DNA from 2 places in the Dehalobacter sp. DCM genome. Region 1 is predicted to be linked to the other one. Evidence: riboswitches for the same ligand, from Rfam matches in the RefSeq annotation. Region 1 holds a riboswitch; the other holds the start of a gene.
What was found. Region 1 has a riboswitch for cyclic di-GMP ahead of LPY66_RS07585 (cell wall-binding repeat-containing protein). Riboswitches for the same ligand answer to the same signal wherever they lie in the genome.

Region 1 (7,513 bases):
TCTTTAATTTGAACGGCTATACCCTTAATGTTTCAAGCACTGACGATTGGGGTCAAGGCATTGAAGTGCATGATGGAAGCATACTCGAAATCGACGATTCTCTTGGCGGAGAACTCAACGCCATTGGCAGCAATAATCCGGAAAAATATGGTTCCGGTCTCCGCTTGGACGGAAACAGCACAGCTACGGTAACAAATGTTATATCTTATGGTTACGCTAACGGTGCCGATTGCACTGAAGGGACACTCACTATCAAAGGAGATGTCCATAGCGGAAATAACGGAGTATTTGCCCAGGCAGGTGGCCAGGTTATTGTTAAAGGTACAATTTACTCCGGTGGACAGGGAGCGATATCGTCGCTTGAGGATACCAGTATAATAATCGATGGCGATGTCATTTCTTCAGGAAGCGGTATTACCTGCGGTGCCGGAACATTGCTGGTAAAAGGTGATATCCAGTGCACCTATAATGGCGTCAGTGTTGCCTTTGGGGGCAGTGCCGAAGTCTATGGCGACGTCACGGTAGGAGGTGCATTTGGTAATTATGCTGTTAATGTTACTGCCGGAACGGCAACGATCAATGGCACTCTCACTGCGCCCAAGTATATCAGCCTTGCCGACACCGATTTTCTGGAAGGCAGTCATACAGGAGTTGGCAGCGGCTATTACGTTTATACCAAAGACAGCAGCACGGCAAAAGTAAAAATCAAGAACTGCCTGATTCCAGGTTGCTTTACTTCAGTAGATGACGGCGGATTCAATGAATATACCGAAATTGACGGTGAGATTTATTATCATGTCAGTACGGCTAAACAATTGGCTCATGTTAACGACCACTTGAGTTATAACTTCATCCAAACAGCGGATATAGATCTGACAGGCATTGACTGGACACCTATCGGGCTTACTTATGATACTCCTTTCACAGGGGTTTATAATGGAAATGGACATTCTATTACCAACCTAAATGTCAACCAGTTTGCATTTACGACGAATAAGTCAGGAGGACTGTTCGGCGCACTTGTCGGCGATGCAGCTATTAAGAACCTCGATGTATCAGGCAACGTCATCTATCAAGTTAACTGGTATGCAACAAGTTCGATGACAGGCGGCATTGCTGCTTCAATGTTCAGTTCAGGCGGCAGCAGGCCTGTAATAGATAATTGTTCCTTTACCGGCAACGTTACGGCTATTGCACAAGTTACGATTCTGAATAATGGGATTTCATCGTTTGCAGGTGGTATTGTCGGTTATGCGCGTGATGGAGTCATCAAAAATTCCAGCTATAAAGGCGGTAATATCCTAGCCACGACAATTCCAAGTTCGGGTAGCACAACAAGGGCTTGTGCAGGAGGCATAGCTGGGAATTTAAGCGAAAATGCCTCCATTATTAACTGCTATAGCACTGAAGGCAGTGATATCTCTGCAACAGGCAGCAGCAACAACCGTGCAGGCGGTATTGCGGGACAAACACAATACAGTTCCAACATATCTGTTTGTTATAATGCTGGAAGCGTTGATGCAACACCGGCAGCGGGCGGGACTGCTGAAATCGGCGGTATCTCAGGTCAAACCGAAGGCGCAAGCACGATTTCGGATTCCTATTGGCTTGATACCTGCGGTGCAGGGGCTCAAGCAGGCAGCGACAATTCTACAGCGACGACCGGAAAAATGATTGATGCCGCAATGAAAGCAACAGGTTTCCGAGATACATTAAATAGTGCTTTAAATGCAGTCTCTGATCAAACGCTTTATACATGGCTGCAAGCTTCCGGCAATTATCCGGAATTGTCTGCTGTATTTTGGAAACAACCGACTTCACCCAATATCTTTCCTGAGTCAAGGGTTAATGTAGTTACCCAGAGGCTAAGCGGTTCGGACCGTTTTGCTACCTCAGTATCCATTGCCGAAAGCCTCTATAGCGGCCCTATTAATCATTGTATTCTGGCCACCGGATTCAATTTCCCCGACGCCTTATCAGGAAGCTCCCTGGCCAACCTGCTGGATGCGCCGATTCTACTGGGAGGCAATTCAGCGCAGGACAGTCAGGAAGTACTCAACTATATTAGGACACATCTGACCGAAAACGGTACGCTCTATATTTTGGGCGGACAGGGCGCAGTATCCGAAAAACTTCTCGCTGCCCTGAGGGAGATGGGGGTAAAGAATATCCAAAGGATCTCCGGCCAGGATCGATATCTGACCAATCTGGAAATACTCAAGAAACTCAATGTTGCGAAGGGGACTCCTGTATTTATTACTACCGGAGAAAATTTCCCGGATGCTTTGAGCATCAGCTCCATTGCAGCCTCGCTCGGCTATCCTGTTCTGCTCAGCGGCAAGGATTCTCTTAATCAGGCCTCCCTTGATTATTTAAAAAACCTTGCGCCGGGTAAAATCTATTTCATAGGCGGCAGCGGCGCAGTCTCCGAAGCCTTGGCTCAGAAGCTTCAGCAGCTAACGGGCTTGTCTTCTGGCTCAGCGATTCGGATCCAAGGTCAGAACCGTTATCTGACAGCGCTGAATATTGCCAAATACTTTAACCTTGATACAAAAAAGGTATTGCTGGCAACCGGAACGGACTTCCCGGATGCGCTTTCCGGCACGACCTTGGCTGCTCATTATAACTCTCCGGTACTTCTCGTAGGAGGAGAAATGCAGCTGATTGAGGAATATTTGGACTCTCAAGCGTATACGGATGCAATCATCTGTGGTGGTACGGGCGCGATTCCACAATCTATTATTGAGGATTTATTTAAGTAAAAAAATAAGTAAATAGCCATAAAACACTGTAATTGCTGGTCACATCTTCGAGATACTTCGATGATGCCCTGCCAATGATATTCGTGGAATCCCAAAATTCAAGCTGTCTGCAAATAGAGCAAAGATTTCAGTTTACACTGTTCTTTGCTCTATTTCTATACACCTGCTTATTTGACGGTTACGTTAAAATGTTACAAATTGTTTTTAGAGTAGAGTAGAGTAGATTTTATCTCCCCAGATAGGAAAAGTGCATATAATCATTTGACGAGTGCCAGGCGTTTCCGCCCCAGGTAAAGCCGTATTTATTGAAAGCGTTTACAACGTCGCCGTTTAATGGAATTGAGTATGGACTTATTCCCGGTTTCCAGAAAGATCCAGCCTTGATAACGCCGGTGTTGGTAATCATATAATTCTCATTCGGGTTGATATCAACGGCCAGTCCCCAGCGGTGCTCCGAGGTCGGTTCCGGGCGCCAGGCATATCCCTGAACGCTATAAATTGGAAATTTTTCCGGGCCTTCATAGATTTCTTTGAATACTGACTGAATCCGGTCGGCAATAGCCTTATTGACGGTCAATGTGCGTTTTCCTGAGTACTTTTCACCGCTTGCTTTCAATAGCCAGACATCGACAGAAATCGTCGTCATATGCTGAACGGACTCAGTGGCACTTGGATAGACCGGATTGCTTAGAGAACCAAAGACCAGGATGTATTTTTCTTCTGTATATCCCAGATCAAGCAGCGGATCGGAAGATTCCTCGGGATAAAAGTCTGAGGTGTTGTCCCATTCACGGGAATGTTTCATGCTGCGACGATTATTCGAATAACGATATCCATTTTCAGAGATTAGTTTATCAATGGTGGAATTGCTTATTGCGGACTCGCCGCCCAGAATGCAGAGCGTTTTCCCCGAGGTGTTGGAATCAAAATACGAGCGGGTCGAAGCGGATAGGGTTGAACTGACAAGAACAATCGGCGAGTTCGTCTTTGCGGCATAGGCTGATCCGGACAAAGCGTCTGCGTAGTCCTCACCGGTCGCGATCATGACGTTAGGTCCAGGTACGTCACAGCCGAAGCGGTTGATGACGGCAATGTTTCGATCATATTTATTTACCCCGGTGATCCGTTCCGGATTTGGGAACATTTGAGCGACATTATCGCTGATAATATCGGTATCACCGATCACATACGTATTGGTAATCGGATGAGATTGGATATATGCTTCTGCTTCCGGTGAGATACGGTCTTTTGAGACTAAAATTATCGGTACGTTTTTGCAGGCGGCGATGGAAGATACCGAAAGGGCATCCGTAAAGCCATCGCCTGATGTGATAAAAATTTCTGACGTATTAACGGATTGACTGGCTACGACAACGGAGGTCGCATACCTGTCAGGGCCAGCCCAACGGGTTACAGTTATTCCCATCTTCTGTAATTCCAACTGAAGCGTATTCGATAAGACAGCAGTCCCGCCGATAAGAATCACACATTTCACTTGAAGATCAGTTAAGGTTTGTTTGGTCGCTGACGGCAGGGATTTTTTTGTTGCGAGCAAGATCGGTGCATTGAACTGTTTAGCTGTTACAGCAGAAACCAAAGCATCCGGGTAATTATCGCCACTGACAATAATTGCATAATCCGATTGTGTCCAGCCGGTATGGGCGATCGCGGCAGCGGTTGCATAGCGATCTTGCCCGGAGACACGGATGGTGGTCTCTTCCGTGTTGCCCAAAGCAGGTATCTGTGATGAAAGGACTAGGATCAGGGAAGCTGTTATACAAAGAAAGATTCTTAAGCCGCGCGGCATCAACATTTCACTTCCATTTCTTAAAAGAATAAAACAAAAAAACAAGCGATCAATGAATCATAGATGCTTGTTTAATGCTCTCTATGGTTCGGCAGTCTGGCAATCCTGGCATAAATGCTTTAGACCCATGACTTTGCGGCCCAGCCTTTCAGCTGGTGTGCTCTTGTCGTCATAAATATATATTCATTTCGAAACATTTATTGTTGAAATAATTCTATTGAATTTTCCGACGATTGTCAATCCATTTGCGGCATCGTTCGCCTGCATATGTCAATGACAAATGCTCGCGGATACAAGTTTACATGAAGGAATTAAATGTTTTTTAGAGAAAAATATTCGAATTTGATGGTTGTGGCTCAAAATGACGTAGGGTTTATTGATGATTAGTTACGAATGGAGGAGAGAATGTGTCCAACGAAACCGATGTTACGGTAATACTACCGCCACCGGCAATACCACTAAGGATTCTTAGTGATCCTGCACCTGAACCTGTACCCCGGCCTCAGGGATATAATGGTTCTGATCTGACACAAAAAAAGAAGAAAGAACGGCGTATGGAGCTCCAGGGACTGGAGGTGGGAGATCCCCGATCGACAATAAATCTGCTGAAACTTGGACTGCATAATGTTGCCCAATCTCTGCCGCCGATATTACGGAAATACGGGTGGATGATACCGATTATTCTTGTAATATGGACGGGATTAGGAACGTTCAGCGCGTATAAGATGATGGCTGCGGCACCTGCATTGGCGCCGCTGTGGATGTTCCTGGATAAGATCATACTGGTTTTGGTCTTTCTGACGGCTTCTTACAATAATTTTATCGGGAAAGCCATCTATGCCACTGTCGTTCTTCGCGTCATCGTCCCTTTAGTCCGGCGCGTACGGCGAGAGGGCTTCCGTAAAGTAAAAACAAATTTTACATCGCTGATACCTGATTTGCAAAAAAATTGGGCGGAAGTCGGGGCACGCAGTCTCGGCATTCTGATCCTATTCGCCGGTCTTGCTGCGATGATCTCTAATTTTCTGACACGGAACAATGCGATTGATAAAATCGCGGTTTCACTGGCTATTGCATTTGCCATAATGAAAGCGCTTGGTGATGGACCGCGTAGTATTCCGTTTATGACCGGACGCGTCGTTATGAATGATCTGTTTGTCTTGCTGCGTAAACCAAGCCCAGTACGCAATCATCATATTTATGTAGCGCTCAGCGGACTGACGCTTGGCTTTCTGAGCAGTATTCTGCTTGCCGTTCTGAGAAAGCCGTTGGGAGAGAATATAGGGTATATCCTGGGGGCGATTGCCGTGGTCGCCGGCTTAGTACTGATAGTGGTCATGAAATCCAAACAAGCCGATGCGTAAATTTAAAGATCGGACATACGGCTTTGAAACACAATTTGACGCGGATACCGGCTTATATATTCGCAGCAATGTTTTGAACGAGAACGGTGAAGATACCGGGGAAGAACCCTTTATGGCGGAAATGCCTCATCTGCTGGACATTGGCATCATGGGCCATTGTGATCATGGCGGCAGCGGTCTGTGCGTGCAGTCGGGCGTTCAGTGCTATCAGGATGGATGGCATAAACACGAGCCGAACATGTCTTTATTGGATTACAAAGCGATAATCCGGCAGTGTGAAGGCCATGTATGTCAGATTGCTCTCGGAGGCAGAGGAGATCCGGACATGCATGACGATTTTGAAGCAATCCTGGTCAGTACACGCGAGGCTGGGGTCGTTCCGAATATGACAACATCCGGGCTCGGGCTCACTTCGGTCAAGGCACGCCTGATCGCTGAATATTGCGGAGCCGCCGCAGTCAGTTGGTATCGTTCAGAATATACGCTAAAGGCTATCGCTGCCTTACTGGATGAAGGTGTTCACACCAATATTCATTATGTACTGAGCAATCAGTCACTGGATGAAGCGATTGCGCTCATTGAACAAAAAAGAATCCCCAAGGGGATCGGAAGAATCATCTTCCTGCTGCACAAACCGGTGGGACTGGGGCGGCAAGACAATGTATTGGATATCCTGAATCCAAAGGTGCGTTACTTTTTCGGCTTGTTCAATGACGCAGAAAACTGCCGAATCGCCGGATTCGACAGCTGTTGTGTACCGGGACTTCTGAATATGGCTTGGAAAGTCCATCCGGCCAGCATCGAGCCATGTGAAGGCGGACGGTTCAGCGCTTATGTTACGCCGGATATGCAGATGCTGCCCTGCAGCTTTGACCAGCAGCAGCGCTGGAAGGTTGACTTGCGTCGCCATACATTGCTGGAAGCCTGGAATAGCAAGGAATTTGATGAATTTCGAAAGATAATGAGAAATAGTTGTCCGGACTGCAGTCTGAAGGGCTATTGCCTTGGCGGATGTCCGGTTGTACCTGAAATCGTCCTATGCGGGATGATACGAGGAGGGAAAAAGATTGAAAATACGAACTGAGTTTGTTACCAATTCAAGCAGTACCAGTTTTGGCGCGTCGCTTGGCGATGCTGTCGCTGCCGTTTTGGTGGGACTTGCTGTATTTCAATGTGATTGCAGCAGGGTTGAGGAAAGCGACAAAGTGGATGAAGAGGACGGTGGCGGCGGAGGAGGCGGAGACGCCGAATTAGAGGGTGCCATGGCTGCAGCGGCTCAGGCGGCGCAGGCAGCCGCCGAGAAAATGGCCGCAGATGCTGCGGCAAAGGATGCGCTGATTGGTGGGGTACTGGATGCGGAGAGCGCCAAACTGGAGGCAGCCGGCAGCAAAATTGACCAGGAAATCGACGCGTATACAAAGCAATGGGCTGATGCGCAGACGACAGCGGATAAGAGCGACCCGAGCTTTGATAAGATGAATCAGCAATATCAAGACTATATCGATTATTTAAAAAGTCAAAAAGACCAAATCGAAGCACAAAAATACCAGCTGGCTGTGACAAAGGCGGAAGAAGCAGCA
Region 2 (7,513 bases), 1.4 Mb from region 1:
ATAAATCGCAATGCCCAACTGGTCTAGTCCCCGGAGAAATTCGAGCACTTGTGCTGTATCCCGTCCGATACGGTCAAGCCTTTTCACGACCAATACATCCATTTGATTTTCGCTTGCGGCCTTCTCGATCTCCAGAAGACCAGGACGGTTTAAATTCAGACCATTACCCAAATCTTCGGCGTAGCCGTCGACGGTAAAGCCCATCTGCTCCGCATAATCATAGAGTTCTTCCTTCTGACTTTTCAAGGTGCCATGTGTATCTTCCGGAGCATCAATCCGGCAATAGAGCCAAGCACGTAATTGTTCTTTCATAAAGACCTCCGTTCCGTATTTAATTAAAAGCCGGAGCTACAACATCCGCAGCTCGGCTTCCGTTACTTGTTGATCTTCTTCATACAAAAGCTTCGTAAATTCATCTTCGTTGGCGGTCAGTATCTCAGATGGCTCTTTTTCCCCCATCTGCATGGGTACCAGCTCTCTCAGGACTTCCTGCAGGAATGCTTGATCGGGGCACTGGTTGATGAACTCTCCAAAGGTATTTAAGATTAGTCTGTCTACCTGATCTGTCAGAACGATTTTATCTGTGTTTTCGCTATGAAGCATGATAAAATTTGCAATGTTTGCAGGGGAGTTCTCGAAATAAAAGACCTGACGCGTTCCGTCATAACCATATACATAGCCGACGGCCAGATCTTTTTCCAGCAATTCACTCAGTGATTTGTTGCTCATAACATTACCTCCTCGTTGGTATTTAATCTTACAAGGACGCGGCAGGATGGGAAAAGAGCATTAAAAATCCTGCCGCGTAGTTTCTAAGATCAAACGATCTCTTGTTCTTCATTTGGCTGCTTCTATTCGACACTACTTCCCGAAGCTAGGGCGGCAGCATAAAACGGCTTGTGGTCAGCAAGCCTCATAGGGATTTCACCTCTCCGTGGTTCTCACCGAGCTGCCCCCATTGCTTGAGTCTGTGGCTGGGCAGAAGTAGCTTTAACACTGTCCGTTTCATGGCGATACGGTCCACCATAGACCGTTTTTTGACCGGGCCTTGCCGCTCGTCGCCTTCGATGCCATCGGTTCGACGGATGTCTGTCACCCATCCGCAGGTAGTCTTGGCGCGCCCATCAATGTCGCTGCCGCTCATCACGGCCGGACAGATCATGTATTTATGCTGTCGGATATGAAATTTTCAAAGAGCGAAAGAGGGATAGAAAAAACCCCCTCACTTAATTGGCCGTTAAGTGAGAGGGTTCAGAACTAAAATTTTAAAATTTTTTAAATATCTATGCCCATCATCTTTCTGAGCTTTTCAAGGATTTTTTCCTGACGTTTACCAACGCCACGTTGCGTCATGCCAATCAATTCCCCATAACCTTGCTGGGTACCCCCATTGAAAAAGATATAGGAAATTAAAGTTTGATCCTCCATTGAAAGCCGCTCTATGCAAGACTTCATATCAGTTATCATGGTGTCTTTGATTGCACGATCTTCCACGCTTTCGCTCTGGTCTGAAAACTGGTAATTCTGTTCTTCAAGCCTATCGAGGGAATCTTCGCGGCTTGGAATGTATGTAACCGTTCCTTTCTCATAGTCGATGCTGCATCGTTCTGTTTTCAGATCATATCTACTGTACTTGATCTTCCGGTCAGATTGCTCCAGTACCTCATAGATTTCTTCTTTCATGTTAGGGTATAGCTTCCTGTAATCGGTCCGTTTTTTGCCTTCTTCCATAAGGCTTGTCCTCCATTTCGTGATTTTTGAAATCCGGAAACGAAGAACAAGCGGCGGTGAACGGCAGTGTGGCATACAGACCGCACTTTGACTGTTTGTGTTTACAGAGAAGAAAAAGTAACCTTCAGGTCGATAACGGTAGAATTGTGTCGAATAAAAAAAGTCCACAATTTGCAAGTCACAAATTGGGGACTTTTTTGTATCATTTTTAACTTGGAGGGGGGCTAAAGAATTTAATCCGTAGTCTTTATTTCAACACCAAAAAAAGTTGCGTATCTCTGGTCATATCCCTAGTCCTTTCTTTCGCCATAAGAAACCGCAAGCGAAAGCAGGGACACCAGTATCTCCAAAACAATTGGACAAAAGCTGTACAAAAAAACACAAAAACCTACCCATGGATGGGCAGGCTTCTGTTACAGCTTCCGGCAGCCAGGCTGTCTTAGCGCTTCATAAGCACCTTAGATCCTATGGCTTTGCGTCCCTACCTTTAGGCAGGTTTGCTCTTAGCACTATTCGATTTAATTTTTATTAAGTTCTCGCATAAGAAAAGGGGGCCAAGTATCCTAAATGTATGTCTAACGGTGCAGTAAAGTCTAGCTCTTCAAAACACCTCTTTTCTGTATAATTCGCCCACTTGAACTTTTATATCAAATATGTGTATAATTACCAATACCATTATATGCCACTTTTAAATAAAATTCAACAATTTAAATGTAAAAAATAGTAAATATTAATGCCGTGTTGTACGCTTAAGGCACAAAAAAACCACCTACCGGCGAAATCGGTAAGTGGCTGTCGTTTTATTTCTGTTGCAATCGGTTTATGTGGTTTAAAATCAATAGCATGTCGCTGTCGCTCAGCGTTTTCAGCCCTTCTACAGCTTTTTGGATCAATTCCGGATTGGATATCCTGTCATCAAAAAACTCCGCCGGAGTGATATCAAAATACTCGCAAATTGAGAAAAGCTCAGTTAACGGTGGAAGTGATTTTCCAGACGTGATATTGTAAATATAGCCTCTGCTGTGCCCCAGGTCATAACTCAACTTATATTCCGATATCCCTTTTTGCAATCTTAACTGCGTAATGCGGTCACGTACATATTTCTCATATTCATGCGTCGACACTGTAATCACCTCCAAAAACATCATAAGTGATAATTTGAGGCGACTAGTCCACGCATATATGTTGTTATGCTTGTAGTAGTCTAAAGATATATGTTACAATCATACATAATATGAAATTTTACACTATTATAAGTGAATTCATCGAATATCCTTGGATGATGACATATTTGCTTGTTGCTCTGCCATTGGATTTCCAATAGAGTCCAAGAATAAGACAGTGCAATAAACCGCAACGGAATATGCCGTTGCAGACAATACAAACATCGAGAAAGGAGAGGACCATATGCTGGGTTCTGATTTTCTTCAGGCAACTCCAGAAGAGAAGCTGATCATTATTCTGGTCTTACTTGGAGCTCTAGCTGTTGTCGGAATTGCTTCCTTAGTTTCCAAGAGAAGGAAGAAAAACTAGCGATGTAACTCCCGGTTAGATTGAGTTCTCCATGTCTTTGTCGGTTAATGCAATGGCTGTGGCATAAACCACACGCAAATCATGTGATGTACATAGATTAAGTATCCGTTCGAGTTTGTCCAGCATTTCCGTGTTCTTTACATCTGCCGGAAAGAATGCCCCATCTACTGAGAAATTCAGCGTGACGGCAATATTGTGGAGAAGCTCTAACGACGGCATTCTGCTTCCTGATTCTAATTGCTTGACATGGACAGGCGTTACTCCAAGCATTTCCGCCAGTTTTTCCTGGGTTAACTTATTTTCTAACCGGGCATTGCGGATGGCAGCCCCAAATTCTTTTCGATTCAACATAATATGCTTTAAGCCTCCTTTATAGTAATCTTAAAGAATACAGTTTAACTTGAAAATTAACGTAAAGTATATTAAAATGCATACTCATAGAATACTATAAAGTTGGCAAACTTATACGCAGCGGAGTAAGCTCCTACGAAAGGAGGCGAATAAGCTATGAAAATCGAAGTGAAAAATACTTCCTCTATCCGTGTTTTGATTTTATCGGATCGATTAATGGAGAAAGCCCAAGAATTAGCAGATTATATGACTTCAACCGGGGTTCAGGTCGTTGCTCTGACAACATCTAAGGAGCAGACATTGATATTCTGCGATGAGCGTATTGATTTTCTCATTATTGCAGGATACTTAAAAAACCGGCAGAATTATGGCATAATAGAAGAGTGTAGAAATCGGAGGCTCCCGGTCATCACGGTGCAGTGGGCGATGTTGGATTCTCTGATCTCTGACTACTGCAGAACGTATAAGATCCCGTTACGATTTGAACGCACTTTGCCAATGGATGAATTCATACTGTTCTTGCGGCAGCACCGCCCTTCACATATGATCCTTCCATATGAGGATAAATCGGCAATTCAGCAGGACTTTAAACCTGCTGACAGACACAAGAAAATTCTTATTTCAAGAATCAGGACGTTTTTGCAACACTGTTTATATTCTTGACATCAGTATTTTATAAAAGGAATCGATAAGTATGATATTTGATAGTTTAACGCAAGCAGTGGCATCCATAGGGATGCTACAAAAATATTATCCTGTTACTCGAATTTGGGATGGCAGCCATAAGCAAATGCTTTATGAAAGCGAGGAAACCGATAACCCCAAGGAAGCTCCCGTCTCATTCGAGGGATTTCATGAAGCAACATTCTCTATCAGAGAAAATGACGGCCTGCTTGAAATCGTCACCAGCATACCGATTACTATCGGCGGTCAGACTTGCTGTCTGGAGCTTATTCATCTCGGTGACATGAGAACCGGCTCGACCTCGCTTGAGCATATGCAAAAATTAGCAATCACAGACCCTCTGACAAATTTATATAACCGCAGGTATATTGACGAACAGCTTCCAATCGATTTAGAACGAACTTTCCGAAACAGTGATCCTATTTCGTTTATATATGCGGATATCGACTTCTTCAAAAAAGTCAATGACCAGTATGGACATATTGCCGGCGATCACATCCTGAAACAAATCGCATGTGTATTTCTCCGGCATATCCGAAAGAAGGATGGATGGGTGGCCCGTTATGGCGGGGATGAACTACTGGTTTGTCTGCCAGAGCTCAGCCGAAATACGGTCGTGAAAATAGCAAACCGCCTGCGCCATTCAGTGGAGAGTAAACGTTTTTATATCAATGATATTCACATAAAGATTACCTGCAGCTTTGGCGTACAAACCATAGATAAAACTAGCGGCGTCCATACAGTCGATCAGGTGGTGGAGCTTATGGACAAAAAACTCTACCAAGCAAAAAAGAAAGGCAGAAACAAAGTCGCATTATGAACTGCATTCGCAAGTCAGGCACTAAAAGAATACCTTCAGGCAAATAAAATCTCAGGAAGCTTTCGTCAGAAGCTGCCTGAGATTTTTACTGTATTATCGGCTGCGTTTCCTCAAAGAGCTTTTCAGGGCAATAATCGTGTCGGCAATAACTCGAACCTCTTGTTCACTGCAGTCCTGAACCGTCTGTGTAATTTCATTCTCAAAAATTTTCTTTGCCTTATCAAGGCTGTCACACACCAAGTCATCCAGCGATACGTTCAATGCGTTTGCGACCTGTACCAATGCCGGAAGGCTGACCTTTGTGTTACCGGTTTCGATGTGACTCATATGCGTCATCGAAAGTCCGGCCAGTTCTGCCAGCCGCTCCTGGCTCATACCGATTCGGGCTCTCGCGTCTTTTATCCTCTGCCCGATAGCCTTATAGTCCAGTTCCATAAACTCACCGTCCTTATTTTAACTGATTACTTGTATTGTATGCACAGTTGGCATATAATGGAATAGCCTTTATGCACATTATGACCACATAATTAAAACGGGAGTGAAAAAATGAATACGTTAGCTTGCGCGTTTGCAGGGCATAATCCATTACGTTTCCCTTTCGGGTACGATGAGGAGGACTATCTGTGTCAACAAATCAAAGCAACCCTGCTGATGCAAATCCTGGCTCTATACCAAAACGGAGTCACTGCTTTTTATTCGAATTGTGAGCCGGGCGCCCCTATGTGGGGTGCGGAGCTAGTCCTTGGACTTCAGCGTCGGGGTTCCGATATTCAGCTTCATTGCGTGCTGCCTTATGAGGAACAGGCCACGAAATGGACGCCCCAGCTTAGAAATCGCTATTTCTCGATTGCAGAGAGAAGCACCTCCGAATACACGCTTTGCACTCATTACGAACATGACTGTTATCTATTGTGCAATAAATATCTTGTTAACCGCTCCAATTTTGTACTCGCGGTCTATGATGATGATCCGCTCATATACCGGATGGAACCTGTAAGCCACCTCATTGCTTATGCCAAAAATAAAAACAGAGGGATCATCACCATACATCCGGACACCGGCTTACTTACGCCCATTACAATAACCCAAGGTCTGAAATAGTTCGTCCTTCTTGTTCTTTTTCTGCTGTTGAACACTCTTAGAGTGAGAGGTTCGCCTTCATGGTTCACCATGAACCCTTCCATGGTTCACAAAATGGACGGACTTTTCCCTTGGTGTAAAAATATATTTTTCTTCAATCAACTGCTATCTAACTTTTTCAGATAGAACATGTTGCTGCTCTTTCCGCCGTTTTCCCGCCAACGCTGTTCCTTGCGGAGATATCCGCTCTTTTCCAAGTCAGCAAGGGCGCGCTTGACGGTACTCCGGGACAGCTTCAGCTCCCTGGCGATGGTACCAATTGCCGGATAGCATTTACCTTCCTTGTCGGAGCGGTCGGAAAGATACATATAGACGGCTCTTGCACGGTGTGGCAGTTCGGAGGAATAAAGCGAGGTAAAGTACCCCATAGCGTCACCCCCTTGTAGATTCCTGTTTTTGAATAAAAGGGTCAAGATTGATCGTTGGTCCCGGCGTATGAAGCATTCCGCCTGATCCGGACTCAGGAGCTTTTGGTTCTTCCGGCATTTCTTCACAGGCGGCATGGCGCCGGATGATTTCTTCTTCAAGGGTGAAGCGGTCAGCGTACTCCACTATTCTGGCGGACTGCTCTGCGATTACGTATTGCTTCCCAAAGACAATGCCCCATTCCATGAACAGCTTCAGTCTGGTGCGCATGGGATACGCTCCGGTCTTGGTCACAATAAAATGTCCCTTGGGCATGGACTTCAATTCGTCAGGGGTCAGCAGTGGCCGCTCGATCATCTGCAGGGATTGGCTGGGATCGTTTTTGCCACGGCTGATGGAGCCGCTCATTACGGTTTTGCTGCCGAGGGCCTTCGACAATATCTGCGCGGATTCACTGTTGGGGGCGAAACCGCCGAACACCGTATCCTGACAGTTGTCGATAATGATGGCGGAACCCTCACGTCCGTAGTTTTTCTCCAATTGAGCAAACGATTGTATGATCGCTACAATAGACACGCGGCGGGAACGACTGGCGCTGAACATCATCTCCGCTGACTCGATTTTTGGTATGGTGCCGATTTCATCGAGGAACATCATCACTCGGTTGGGGAGTTTGCCGCCATGCTCGTCGGCCACCGAGAGGATTTCCCGGTAGAGCTGCTGAACGATCAGGCTGATGATGAAATACTTCGTGTTATCTTCTTCCGGCATGACTAGAAAAATGGCGCTTTTTTCGGTACAGAACCTTTCAGCGTCAATGGCCGTGTCAAAGCACAACACTTGCTCCAGTTCGGAGTCCAGAAAAGCGTTGAGCCTTGAAAGGGCAGT

Region 2: another riboswitch for cyclic di-GMP. It lies ahead of LPY66_RS13915 (sigma-70 family RNA polymerase sigma factor); the one in region 1 lies ahead of LPY66_RS07585 (cell wall-binding repeat-containing protein).

What each region holds. Positions count from the first base shown of each region.
Region 1 covers NZ_CP092282.1:1,609,260-1,616,772, forward strand. The annotation lists gene LPY66_RS07580 (cell wall-binding repeat-containing protein) at 1-2,762, shown strand, start outside; gene LPY66_RS07585 (cell wall-binding repeat-containing protein) at 2,989-4,575, opposite strand; cyclic di-GMP riboswitch class I at 4,657-4,741, opposite strand; gene LPY66_RS07590 (hypothetical protein) at 4,977-5,933, shown strand; gene LPY66_RS07595 (radical SAM protein) at 5,926-7,017, shown strand; gene LPY66_RS07600 (hypothetical protein) at 7,001-7,513, shown strand, end outside.
Region 2 covers NZ_CP092282.1:3,011,084-3,018,596, forward strand. The annotation lists gene LPY66_RS13900 (recombinase family protein) at 1-312, opposite strand, end outside; gene LPY66_RS13905 (resolvase) at 349-729, opposite strand; gene LPY66_RS13910 (hypothetical protein) at 1,008-1,184, shown strand; gene LPY66_RS13915 (sigma-70 family RNA polymerase sigma factor) at 1,276-1,731, opposite strand; cyclic di-GMP riboswitch class I at 2,153-2,243, opposite strand; gene LPY66_RS13920 (helix-turn-helix domain-containing protein) at 2,532-2,855, opposite strand; gene LPY66_RS13925 (LPXTG cell wall anchor domain-containing protein) at 3,139-3,264, shown strand; gene LPY66_RS13930 (helix-turn-helix domain-containing protein) at 3,280-3,615, opposite strand; gene LPY66_RS13935 (hypothetical protein) at 3,772-4,278, shown strand; gene LPY66_RS13940 (GGDEF domain-containing protein) at 4,310-5,119, shown strand; gene LPY66_RS13945 (helix-turn-helix domain-containing protein) at 5,213-5,554, opposite strand; gene LPY66_RS13950 (SLOG family protein) at 5,666-6,220, shown strand; gene LPY66_RS13955 (helix-turn-helix domain-containing protein) at 6,358-6,627, opposite strand; gene LPY66_RS13960 (VirD4-like conjugal transfer protein, CD1115 family) at 6,632-7,513, opposite strand, start outside.